Regions from separate parts of the Paenibacillus sp. S33 genome, predicted to be linked through region 1. Evidence: riboswitches for the same ligand, from Rfam matches in the RefSeq annotation. Region 1 holds a riboswitch; each other region holds the start of a gene.
What was found. Region 1 has a riboswitch for cyclic di-AMP ahead of ACWGXJ_RS00140 (3D domain-containing protein). Riboswitches for the same ligand answer to the same signal wherever they lie in the genome.

Region 1 (3,981 bases):
CAAGTGCACCCTTCGTCTCATCCAATCCGGCAGCATTTACAATCTTATTGAGAATATTTTGATCAATCAGGAAATTTTGTCCCAAACTCTTTTTGAACGAAAAACCGTGCCGTTGAATAATTTCCTTCGTACGCCGCGGTGTTGCTATATCTTGAATCCCTGTCATACGGACATCACAATCCTTCACTTTCAATTTGTGCCAGCGCCCCGGCAAATTCCTCGCGGCTGATCTGAAATACAGAGAGCCGTTTATGTAGCTGCTTTCCGTTACAATAACCAATACCCAGCACATTCCCTAAGGCCATACGGCGTGCAGCAGCATTGGGATGGGTGATGAGTCCAGCATCAATCAGGTCCGCCCACTCAATCAGCGGGTCGGCGCCTTCCACTGTCGTATGGACCCGTGCAAGAGCGTGTCTGATCGCTTCTGGCGAGGCATTCTCCACGCCAATATCTCCTTTACGCGTCGCTTCTGCCTCGGGTATAAAGGCCTGCTTGCAGCCGGGTACCTTGGAAGCGATAATCTTACGGATGCGCTCCCCTGCATGATCGGGATCGGTTAAAATGATGACCCCCCGCCGCTCCTGCGCCAATGCAATTTTACGCAGCGTCATTTTATTAATGGCGGAGCCGCCAGTTTCTATCGTATCCGCTTCAACAGCGCGGCGAATGGCCACCGTATCATCCCGGCCCTCTACCACGATCACTTCCTTGATCATTTGCGTTTCCCTCCACTGCTACACAGCAAGCTATATTTATCTTTCCCTGCTTTTGAAAACAAAATAAGAAGAGGATATCCTCTTCTTAGCATGGCATAACTATGTTGTTAATACTATCGCATTGCCCTCAACATACACAACCTGTTTTAGTTGATTTCAGGCTTTACCGGTCCGATAACATATACGGTTTTACCGTGCTTACGACCAAATTGGTTGGCTCGGCTCAAACTCTCATAATACACATCGATTTTGTGGCCTTTAATCGCGCCACCGGTATCCTCCGCACGACGGAAGCCCACCCCTTCGATGTACACCCACCAGCCGATTGGAATTATACTCGGATCGACCGCGATGGTGCGTCCTTCCGTGACACGTGCGCCGGATGCAGTACGTGTACCGATACCTGGCTCCTGTGAGGAATACGCCGTCATGGAGACATTTTGTAAAACTTTGCTATATTTAAAATTTACGCCTGCTTTACGGACAGCACTGCCTGAACTAACCGTTGTTGCCTTAACCGCATCATTGGGACCGACGGAAGCAGCAAGAACGACCGGTTTTTTCTTCGTTCCTACCGCAATGACTTTATCCACACGGTTCTGTGCAACTTCCTTGTTAACCAGCTGTTTGGATACCAACTTTCCATCATGATATACCTTTTGAACGTGCTGGACGACCACACCCGATTTGCCGCTTTGAATGACCCGATTATCGCCTTTATAAAGACTCGGATCGGCCGTTTTGATGACCTGATAAGGCACCTGTTTTTTCTGTTCGACCTGCTGTTTCTTCACACGGACGATTTTTATGTCCATGTTAGACGAAACAGAGGCATCCAACGCAGGATAAACTTTATCCGTTGATGATAATTTATAGCCCGAGGTACGAATGGCACCTTCTACTGTATTTTCTGTTGTGTACAGCTTTTTCGTCTCATTGCCTGAAGATACTTTAACCTGATTGGCACGTTTAATGACTACGCGATCGCCATCCTGTATTGCTCCATTTAGCGGCATGGAAACTGTATCATGCGGCTGAAGTGAAATGGAATGCTCGCTCAGCAAATCTTGAAGCTTGGATTCCCGGGTTTCTACCGCAGACGCCTTGCCATCGATGACAAAAAAGACTTGTTTTTTAGATTGCGTGTACATCAGAATTGAAATCATAATCGTTAGCGCGATTAGAAAAATAGCAACCAAAGCAGCCTGGCGCACATTCTCTTGCTTCCAACGCAATACGTAAGACATGCTGGATGAGCGTGACTCATGGGTATCCTTTTTTTGGAAAATGCCCATTTCCTCCGTCCTCCTTACATAGCCCGCCGTCTGGAGTAAGACATAGTTGAGATTTGACGTGACTATAACAGATTTTCTACAAGACAAGCCCAAACTACGACTGTCCTGCACCATGTACCCGTCTTCGCGGCATGCTGTCCTCCCCTGTTTAACCACAGTATGATGACAGATTTTCTTTTATTCACAACAAAAAAAGCCAGAGAAAGAGACTAGAGAGCTCTTTCGTGGCTTCCGGCATGTGTGAATATGCGGGAAAACTCATGCACGAGATGGCTTCTCTCTTGTTACGCTTACGGGGTTAGCTGTCGGGTTCGGACGTAGAGAGTCGCCCTAGCTTGGGTCAACCGCTCATGGCGGTCGCCTTCACATTCACCCCGAAGACCCAGAAAGAAATCGAAATACGGCTCCTCCACCTGTTCAATCCCATCCGGGAAAAGAATTTAGGTCGAGCCGGCTGGCGGAAGAGACGTTCCCTTCTTGCACATACGCCGGACATACTGTAAGCCATATCGGTTCCCCCGTTCCCTGTAAAAGGGACTCAGCGAGACTGGTTCATGAAATGACTTGTTGATGTTTACATTCAAACAACAATTCACTGAAAAGATGATATCCTGTTTCTATGCATGTTGTAAAGCAGGTTTCAAGTACATTTTTTAAAATATTCGGTTAAAATATTGTAATATTCTCGAGTTTCCTGCAACAAATTCATGATTAGCTTCGTCTATCTCTTTATTTTGATCGATTTCTTCACTTTTTCATTGAATGTCAAATCGTTCCAGGGCATTTCGGGTCGTTATTGACACTAATTCCTCCACTGTAATCCCTTTGATTTGGGCTGCAGCCTCTGCTACCAGTCTCACATGTGCAGACTCATTTCGCTTCCCACGAAACGGATGAGGTGTCAGATAGGGAGCATCAGTTTCAATGAGCAGACGGTCCAGCGGCACCTGTGCGAGCACCTCTTTGGGCTGCTTGGCATTTTTGAACGTTATTGGACCACCGAAGGAAAGGTGAAATCCCATATCCAGCACCATTTTGGCTGTCTCCCAGCTACCCGAAAAGGAGTGCATGACTCCACCAATCTCACTCGCTTTTTCCTCGCGCAAAATCTTAACAATATCTTCATGGGCATCCCGGTTATGAATAACAATGGGCATCTTGAGCTCACGAGCCAGACCAATTTGATTTCGAAACACCCGCTGCTGCACATCCTTCGGTGATGTATCCCAATAATAATCCAGACCGATCTCCCCGATGGCTACAACCTTTTTATGACTGCATAACGATGCAATCCATTCTAGATCGCCCTCCTGCATTGTAATAGCATCCTGTGGGTGCCATCCAACTGCCGCATAAATAAAATCATACGTCTCGGCCAATTTCATGGTGGATGGAATGGTCTCACGATTAAATCCGATATTGATCATCCGCGTTACTCCTGATTCGACAGCACGTGCTATAACTTCTTCACGATCTTCGTCAAATTGTGGCGCATCCAAGTGAGTATGAGTGTCGAATAAATCCAAGGTTTACATCTCCTTTTTTTACTTACATTTCTATATAGTTGTCTATTCTTTGACAAAATAATTCCTTATTTCGGCAGGAAGCCTGTCTTTTACCGCGTTCAATTTATTCTGGGGAAAATACATATGATATTTCCCTCGGTGAATACCACTTATTGAGCGCACAATTTCCGAAACTTCGGATATTTCACTCACCTCGCCCTGACGTCCAAGCAGTAAAATCTGGTTGTCCGTCGAGCCACCCTGCCGAAACACATCATAAGGAAGATCTGTCGGAAAATCAATTTCAAAATCATATTCAGGGTGCAAACCAGCCTCTTTCAAAGCTTCTCGAATACTGTCAATGGTATCTGTATCCATATTTTCAATCTCTACATATTTATACAATCTACGGTCCATAAACCGGCTGCTCAAATCACTTAAAATCTCGTCCTTTTCTCGTTT
Region 2 (3,981 bases), 2.9 Mb from region 1:
ACTCTTTGCTGCCTGCTTTGCAAAGTGGTCGTGTAGACTTGGTACTGTCCGGTATGACACCGACGGATGAGCGGAGAAAGAGCATTGATTTTTCAGATGTATATTATCGCTCCAAGCAAGTCATTATGGTACGCCCAGAGGATAAAGACAAATATCCTACGATGGATACTTTGAAAGGCGAGAAGATTGGCGCACAAAAAGGGAGTATTCAGGAAGAAATTGCTCAAAAAGTACCCAATGCCACTGTAACCTCACTGGACAAAATATCCGATCTGGTACTCCAGCTGCGGACCCAGCGTATCAACGCTGTTGTGATCGAAGATACGGTTGCTAAAGGATACACGTTAGATGGTACCGTAACACTTGCCAAGGCCGTGCCTGAGGATGCCGGAGCAGAAACAGCAGTAGGTATACGCAAGGGGAACGCAGAATTGCTTGCCTCTGTAAATAAAACGTTGGCTCGCCTGAAAGCGGACGGGTCGATTGAGAAGTTTTCCACAGAAGCGAGCGCGCTCTCTGCAGATCGACAGGTTTCTTCTAATAACATCGTAGATATTTTTTGGAAATACCGCAGTTTTTACGCTACGGGTATCGGCTACACTCTGTTGCTGTCTGCACTCGGAGTACTGTTTGGATTTATCATTGGTCTGATCGTATCCTTGCTGCGGATGAGTGGTATACGCATCATTGAGTGGTTAGGTACCACTTATGTGGAGATCCTGCGTGGCACACCTATGCTGGTACAACTTATGATCATTCACTACGGAGTTGCTTTGACGCTGGGTGTCAATTTTACCCCACTCCAGTCTGGTATAATCACATTGTCTCTAAATAGTTCAGCATATCTGGCTGAAATTTTCCGGGCAGGTATCCAGGCAGTAGACCGTGGACAGATGGAGGCTGCTCGTTCGTTGGGTATGGGACGCGGTAAAGCTATGCGTCATGTCATTTTGCCGCAAGCGTTTAAATCTATTTTGCCTGCTATCGGTAATGAGTTTATTACGATCATTAAAGAATCATCCATTATTTCGACCATTGGGATGGTAGATATTATGTATCAGGCCCAGGTCATTAAGAACATCACCTACGAAGGACTAAGTCCGTTCGTAATCGCAGCCGCTATTTATTTTGTAATGACATTCAGCTTGTCTAAGCTGCTGGGTTTATGGGAAAGGAAGTTGAGAGCCAGTGATCACCGTTAAACAACTGCGTAAATCGTTCGGTAAGAATGAGATTTTAAAAGGCATTGATATAGATATCGCCAAAGGTGAAGTCGTCGTCATCATCGGTCCCAGCGGTTCGGGGAAGAGTACGTTTTTACGTTGTATGAATCTGTTGGAACAGCCTACGGACGGGGAGATTTTGTTTGAGGGCGAGCCGATTACAGCTCGTGGCCATAATATTAATGTAACCCGGGAGAAGATGGGGATGGTGTTCCAGCATTTTAATCTTTTCCCGCATAAAACAGTGTTGCAGAACCTGACACTTGCCCCAACACAGGTTAGAAGACAGTCAGGGAAGGAAGCAGAAAAAATTTCGCTAGAACTCTTGCGTACCGTAGGGCTTGAGGATAAGAAGAATACCTATCCGAACCAGCTATCCGGAGGACAGAAGCAACGTATTGCGATTGCGCGTGCTTTGGCCATGCAGCCGCACGTAATGTTGTTCGATGAGCCGACTTCTGCATTGGACCCTGAAATGGTTGGAGAGGTTCTGGATGTAATGAAGAAGCTCGCCGAAGGCGGCATGACAATGGTAATCGTGACGCATGAAATGGGCTTTGCCCGCGAGGTAGGCGATCGAATCATCTTTATGGATAACGGTCAAATTGTGGAGCAAGGTACACCAGAGCAGGTATTTGGCACTCCAAGCCATGATCGCACCCGTGATTTTCTTGCCAAAGTATTGTAAGGAAGTGCTGATATAATCTATAAAAAAACCCTCCGTTTGACGGAGGGCTTTTTTTCTTTTTGACACCATTTCCCCATACTTTCGTAACAAATATCGATTTGTTGATGACAAAATTGTAACGAGTGTAGTATGATGTTCAAGGTTCCCAACATTTTCATGCGGATAAGGTTACAAAATTGTGATATTATGCAGTAAGCCAAAACTTACCGGGACAGCATGTGGTTATGACAACCGCTGAAGCTGGGCCCAAACTATGGGAAGTGCGGGGGACGTAACAACGGCAGTCATTCCGATACGTCATAAGACGATGTGGAATATGCCTAGGGGTGAATTGCACAAGCATAGGGCTTCTCCTGAGTCCGAATCCGACAGCTAACTTCGCAGGCATAACAGAGGAGGTACATATCTTTGAAACATCTAAAACATATTGGTAAAACGATGAAATTTGCGGTGCTTGCCGCAGCTATTGCAGGGTTGGCACAGACAGCTGGAGTAGCGGATGCTGCTTCGCTTCACACTGCCAAAGAGGGCGATACCTTTTTTTTGCTTGCTCAACGTTATGGAGTATCGGTAGACGAGCTAACGAAGGCGAACCCAAACATTGCCTCCAACAATATATATGCAGGTCTGCAAATTAAGGTGCCTGGCGAAAATAGTGTGAAGGCAGCTTCGGATTCGAAGCCGCAACTTCTTACGAAGAAAGCACCAGCGAATGAGGGGCCAACGATTGAAGCTTGGGGCAAAACATTCAACTATAGCAAAATAGTTGACGTTAAGGCTTCAGCGTATTCTGCCGCAGCCGACGAGAATGGTAAATGGGGAGCAGTGGACTACTACGGCAATCCGCTTAAACTAGGTACAATTGCGGTAGACCCGAACGTCATTCCGATGGGCACGAAAGTGCTGGTTACAGGCTATTCCCACCCAGGTTTGCCGGATCATTCTTTTGTGGCTGTCGCTCGCGATCAGGGCAGCGCCATTACAGGAAAGCGGATTGATATCTTTATTCCTGGCAACAAATCATTTGTGAACGACTTTGGATTTCAAAATGTGAAGCTGTACGTTATTGATAAATAGCATTGTACGTATATACGGTTTAATAAAAAATAATATATATTATGTAAACTTAATACCTGTATCCTGCCGCATATAACTAGGTCGGACTCTTATCAGGTCTTATCCATAAAAAAAAGCTGTCTTGACGAGCAGAAAACTTCTGCTGGTAAGACAGCTTTTTTACGTTGCTTTAGCTGTTGCTCAATCATAAACATATGGTTATTTCCGTTCCGATGTGTGGAGTAGCCGGGGGACTGTCACAAATTTGTAGCCCTTAGCTTTTAGAGAGTGAATTAGACCCGGCAGAGCTTGGACAGTGCCTTGCAAGTTGGAACTTTGACCTCCACCTGCGTGCATTAAAATAATAGAGCCAGGCCCGGTAGCTGGGATCACATTGCGTTGAATTTGTGTTTTACTTAATCCCTTCCAATCGAGAGAGTCTACATTCCAATTAACAATCATATAGCCATGACGACGTGCCCATTGGATTTGAGGCTCCGTGATTTCACCGTAGGGTGGACGAATCAACTTGGGGCGAAAACCTGCGCTGGCTTGTAAAATACGTTCTGTTTTTGTAATCTGGTTGCGAAAGCGTTCTGGTGTGGCCTTCCTAAAATCCGGATGAGTATAGGAATGGTTTCCTATAGCATGGCCTTCACGGATAATACGGCGTATGATCCCCGGATGCTTTTCCGCACGGTGACCGACGATGAAAAAGGTGGCTTTGATGCCATTAGCGTGTAATACGTCCAAAACCTGCGGCGTATACCTAGAATCGGGCACATCATCAAAGGTTAGGGCAATTTGGCGGGTGTGTGGGCCGCACATTTTAAAAATGTCCGCATGTTTTTTACGCAGCATTGCTAATGTAGGAGTTGCTCGATCTGTGCTCTGATGTACAGAAGAAGCAACAGCTGCTTCCTTGGGATGGGGCGTTCCGGTGTTGGGAGGCGCATCCGCGTGAACGGGTAAACTTGAGAATGCTAGTAACAGTGCCAAGCATGGCAACACTCC
Region 3 (3,981 bases), 110 kb from region 1:
GGGTGCTCGGGACGATATACCATACAATAAAATGGTTTTTTGCCATCAGGAGTCTGGCGTTCATAGGTATCTGTAAGCTCAAATCCAGCCGCCTTGTAGGCCCGGATAGCGCGCTCATTCCAAGTGAGCACCTCTAGATCAATTTCATTCTTCGGGTTGCGTCGTTGAGCTTCCTCTGCAATGGCACGGACAAAATCAGAGCCTTTGCCATGTCCGCACCTGTCAGGATGCATTCCAAGACCTAGCCGGGTCACACCGATCATAGGAAAATATTGAGCAAATCCTGTTAGCTTGTTCTCTTCATCCAGTACGGCAACATATTGCTCTTGGCGAAGCGTGGGACTTCCAAATTCGACTTCAAGCGCCTTCATTTGTTCCCAGGGGAGCCAACCATATATGTTATAAGGTGGATCATAGTGCCACTCACAGATTGCAGCCGCTTGATGCTCGTCCATCGGTACGATCCGATAGTTGGATATTGAGGCCGGCATGTGTTCCATCCTCCTTTTACACAGGTACTTCAATCATTAACAACAGATTGTAGACAAGTTGCAGAGGAATGGCAAGCGTGTTTATTTCATACCTAAGTCGGGTATACATTCAATAAGAAGGAATTACTGCTCATATGCTCCCCCAGCGGTGACGGTAAAACCGACGATGTTCGCTACAATTGAAACCTTTTGAGGTCTCAGTTCGTCAGTAAAGATAATAATTGCTGATGTTGTGGACATAAAAAACCGCAATTCGATTCCGGCCAGAATCAAATTGCGGCTAGGGTTAGCTTGCTGTGCGTTAGTTATTCTACGTTATCGTCATCAGGAATGTCTGAAGCTACAGAATGGTAAGCGTCTGTGCTCATAATTCTTTTTGCACCGACATAGCGGTTAGCGTAATAATTTTCGTTCAGTGAGCTAACTACTACACCACGTGAAGTCGAGGAGTGGGCAAATTTCCCTTCACCTACGAAGATACCTACATGGGAAATGCCTCTTCCTGTGGTGTTGAAGAACACCAGGTCCCCAGGTCTCATTTCATCGCGGGATACAGAAGATCCCATTTTGAATTGTGATCCTGATTGATGCGGAAGTTTAATTCCCAGTTTGTTGTATACGTACATTGTGAAGCCGGAGCAATCGAATCCCTCGAGTGTAGTGCCTCCGCTTCTGTAGTTCGTTCCTTTGGCATCTTGGATGACCTGGTCCATCTTAGAGTCTGCATATGCACTGCCGCCACCGAATGTAAAAGATGTAAAGGCAATGGCAAGACCCATAGCTGCGATCGTTAGCTTCTTCTTCAAAAAAAATATACCCCTTCCAATGCCTGCGAGGTTAGCTTAAGGATTCGGTAGAAGGTTCCCCTATGACCACTCTGTTGCGAGATCAATTCACCCAAACTGGTTCCCCCGCTTCCTAGGTGCCAGGAATTAGGCTTAACTTAAGATGTGCACCTTGGAGAGCAGTATTCACAGAAACGTTATTTTTGAGATAAAGGTTACAATAAAGATTACAAAGTTGTTACTATCAGTTCACTGCGATTATTGTAACAAAGACGGCTGGCTTTGGCAAATGTTTCATTGCAAAAAGTTACAAAAAAAATCTGCTCCTAATGTCCCAGGAACAGATCTTGTTAACAGTATTCAGTTATGTGTCGTTTGCGCGAGTATGAATCAAGGTTTTTCGACAGACGGAAATGAAGTAAAAAACATAAAGGCAGGGCTTAGCTTCTACTAGAGATATCGGTATGCCATAGTCTGTACTGCGAACTGATATGCCACAGCCTGACCAGACTAGTAACAAAATGATACGATTGCTGGAGAATGAGCGCCAGCATGCCAGTCCAAATCATCGCCACGGTGCCAAATAGACCGAAGACCAGCAGCACACAAGCACCGAGCAAAAGGGATATACCGACAGCTGGGAGGAGCTGGCGAAAGAAGGCGAGCAGGGACGATAGTATGGCGTGACCACCGACAGTACCCAGTTGCATATACAGGATGCACTGCCGAATGAACCATCCGTATGCCATCCATCCAATGACATAGGGCAATAAATGCAGCAGATAAGAGGAAGATTGAAGTGCTCCTGCTACAATAGGGTAGAGTCTCGGTACTACCCAAAAGGCGGGAAGCAGCAGCAGTCCCAACTCGATGGTGTAATACAACAGCGACGACATGCCATGGCGTTTCATACCCTTGAAAAAGGACAGGCTTTGCGGTTCAGTCGCATCGGTATGCAGACTTTGATATATTCCGGCTCTAATGAAGGGAGTGATCAGTATGCGTAGTACAGTCGCCCCTAGTAGTATCCACAAATACACATGTACTTCCCGGCTGTCCATCAGAGCAATCTGGCTCTCCATCCAAAATAAGGTCTGTCCCAGCTCGTTCTGACCCTGATCAGGATAACGGAGCAATAGCGGGATAACGGCAGACTGCACCAGCCGATAGAGAAACACCCCCCACAGTAGTCGATACAGAAATAAAATGATAACGATATAGAAACGTATGCGCACCAGCGCCCAGCCCTCTTTTATAACAGTCCGCATCTATAGACACCTCACCATGACAGACTTCCAAGCAGTGTCTCCAACAGCTTGGTTACACTTATACTCCAACGGGTTTGTTGCTTTTCGTCCAATTCGGCTTTTAGGCTATTGTTAATATGCTTGTTCTCCAGTGCAATGGTATATAAGGGATCAAGGGTTACATGGGAAACGGGAGAAGTACTTTTGATCCGAAAATTTGTACTTTTGCCCGCGCCGTCCCAAGCCTTGAATATCGTGGTACCTTCCTTGAAGGTAAATTGGACAGGGATCTTGGGATAATCCGCCCCTTTTTTGCTGACCGTCACGACTGCTTCATATCCATTCTCCAGCTTGTGGTTTGTGATGTGATCCACTGAAAAGTCCGCCATCTGGCCGTCATATACATACTGTTCAAAATAGTGGCTCCATGAGCGTCCGGTGACTCTCTCCACGATACGTTGAAAATCCAGTGAGGACGGATGCTTGAATCGGTACGTCTGGACGTAGGTCCGCATAATGCGATCCATTTTTTTCATACCCACCTGACGTTCAATGCCCCGTAGGACCAGCTTGCCTCGAGAGTAGGCATTTTGCGCGTACTCAGCAGCTGAGCCGTACTTCCATGACTCACGGTTTAGCGGCTGTGGGGAGGCTACCTGTCCCGATTGTAATGGCAGGTTGGGGGTAAGCCCATATTCTTGCTCCATAAGCCGCTCCTCAGCATAGGAGGTGAAGCCTTCATCCAGCCACGGCTCCTCAAATTCATTATTGGCTACCATTCCGTAGAAATATTGATGTCCAATCTCATGAACTAATGTCCGTTCCAGACTATAGCCAGGATTCAGATTACCCGCAGCAGCGGCCGTGATGAGTGTCGGATACTCCATACCGCCGGCTCCATTGCCTGATTTGGGTGGAACCACGATGGATAGGGTGGAATATGGATAAGGCCCGTACCATTTGCTGTAGTACGAAAGGGCGGCCTTCGCTGCGCTCATATAGCGCCCTTTGAGCTCCTTGTGCGACGGGTCAAGGTAGAGCTTGATTTTGACACCAGGGACTTCAGCAGAAGAAAAGGGTTCTTCTACGGTTACAAAGTTGGGTGAAGCGGACCAGGCAAAATCGTGTACATCATCGGCATAAAATTGATATATTTTTTGGCCGTTCTGTCGGACGGCACCACGGGTGGGAAATCCGGTCGCTGCTACGATATGAGTTTCAGGCACCCGAATCCGTACGCTGTAAATTCCAAAATCGGCATAAAACTCGGAGTTACCATGATACTGGTGGAGGTTCCAGCCCTCCTCGGCGCGTCCACGCTGTCCTGCAGTCTCGTAGACGCTTAGCTTCGGGAACCACTGTCCTGCCATTACAAAATCATCTGTCGCGCCCATACGAGCGAAGATGGCGGGCAGTTTTACCTCAAACTTCATATATAATGTGATTTCTTCGCCACCT

Region 2: it holds a riboswitch for cyclic di-AMP, as region 1 does, so the genes downstream of both, ACWGXJ_RS13435 (3D domain-containing protein) here and ACWGXJ_RS00140 (3D domain-containing protein) in region 1, are expected to answer to the same signal.
Region 3: it holds a riboswitch for cyclic di-AMP, as region 1 does, so the genes downstream of both, ACWGXJ_RS00550 (C40 family peptidase) here and ACWGXJ_RS00140 (3D domain-containing protein) in region 1, are expected to answer to the same signal.

What each region holds. Positions count from the first base shown of each region.
Region 1 is NZ_JBSIEZ010000001.1:28,375-32,355, reverse strand. It holds gene rsmA (16S rRNA (adenine(1518)-N(6)/adenine(1519)-N(6))-dimethyltransferase RsmA) at 1-166, opposite strand, end outside; gene rnmV (ribonuclease M5) at 174-719, opposite strand; gene ACWGXJ_RS00140 (3D domain-containing protein) at 866-2,014, opposite strand; cyclic di-AMP (ydaO/yuaA leader) riboswitch at 2,286-2,568, opposite strand; gene ACWGXJ_RS00135 (TatD family hydrolase) at 2,770-3,540, opposite strand; gene ACWGXJ_RS00130 (HD domain-containing protein) at 3,583-3,981, opposite strand, start outside.
Region 2 is NZ_JBSIEZ010000001.1:2,938,717-2,942,697, reverse strand. It holds gene ACWGXJ_RS13445 (ABC transporter substrate-binding protein/permease) at 1-1,202, shown strand, start outside; gene ACWGXJ_RS13440 (amino acid ABC transporter ATP-binding protein) at 1,189-1,911, shown strand; cyclic di-AMP (ydaO/yuaA leader) riboswitch at 2,145-2,313, shown strand; gene ACWGXJ_RS13435 (3D domain-containing protein) at 2,320-2,988, shown strand; gene ACWGXJ_RS13430 (polysaccharide deacetylase family protein) at 3,187-3,981, opposite strand, start outside.
Region 3 is NZ_JBSIEZ010000001.1:136,814-140,794, forward strand. It holds gene ACWGXJ_RS00545 (GNAT family N-acetyltransferase) at 1-491, opposite strand, end outside; gene ACWGXJ_RS00550 (C40 family peptidase) at 797-1,297, opposite strand; cyclic di-AMP (ydaO/yuaA leader) riboswitch at 1,303-1,440, opposite strand; gene ACWGXJ_RS00555 (hypothetical protein) at 1,717-2,544, opposite strand; gene ACWGXJ_RS00560 (M1 family metallopeptidase) at 2,556-3,981, opposite strand, start outside.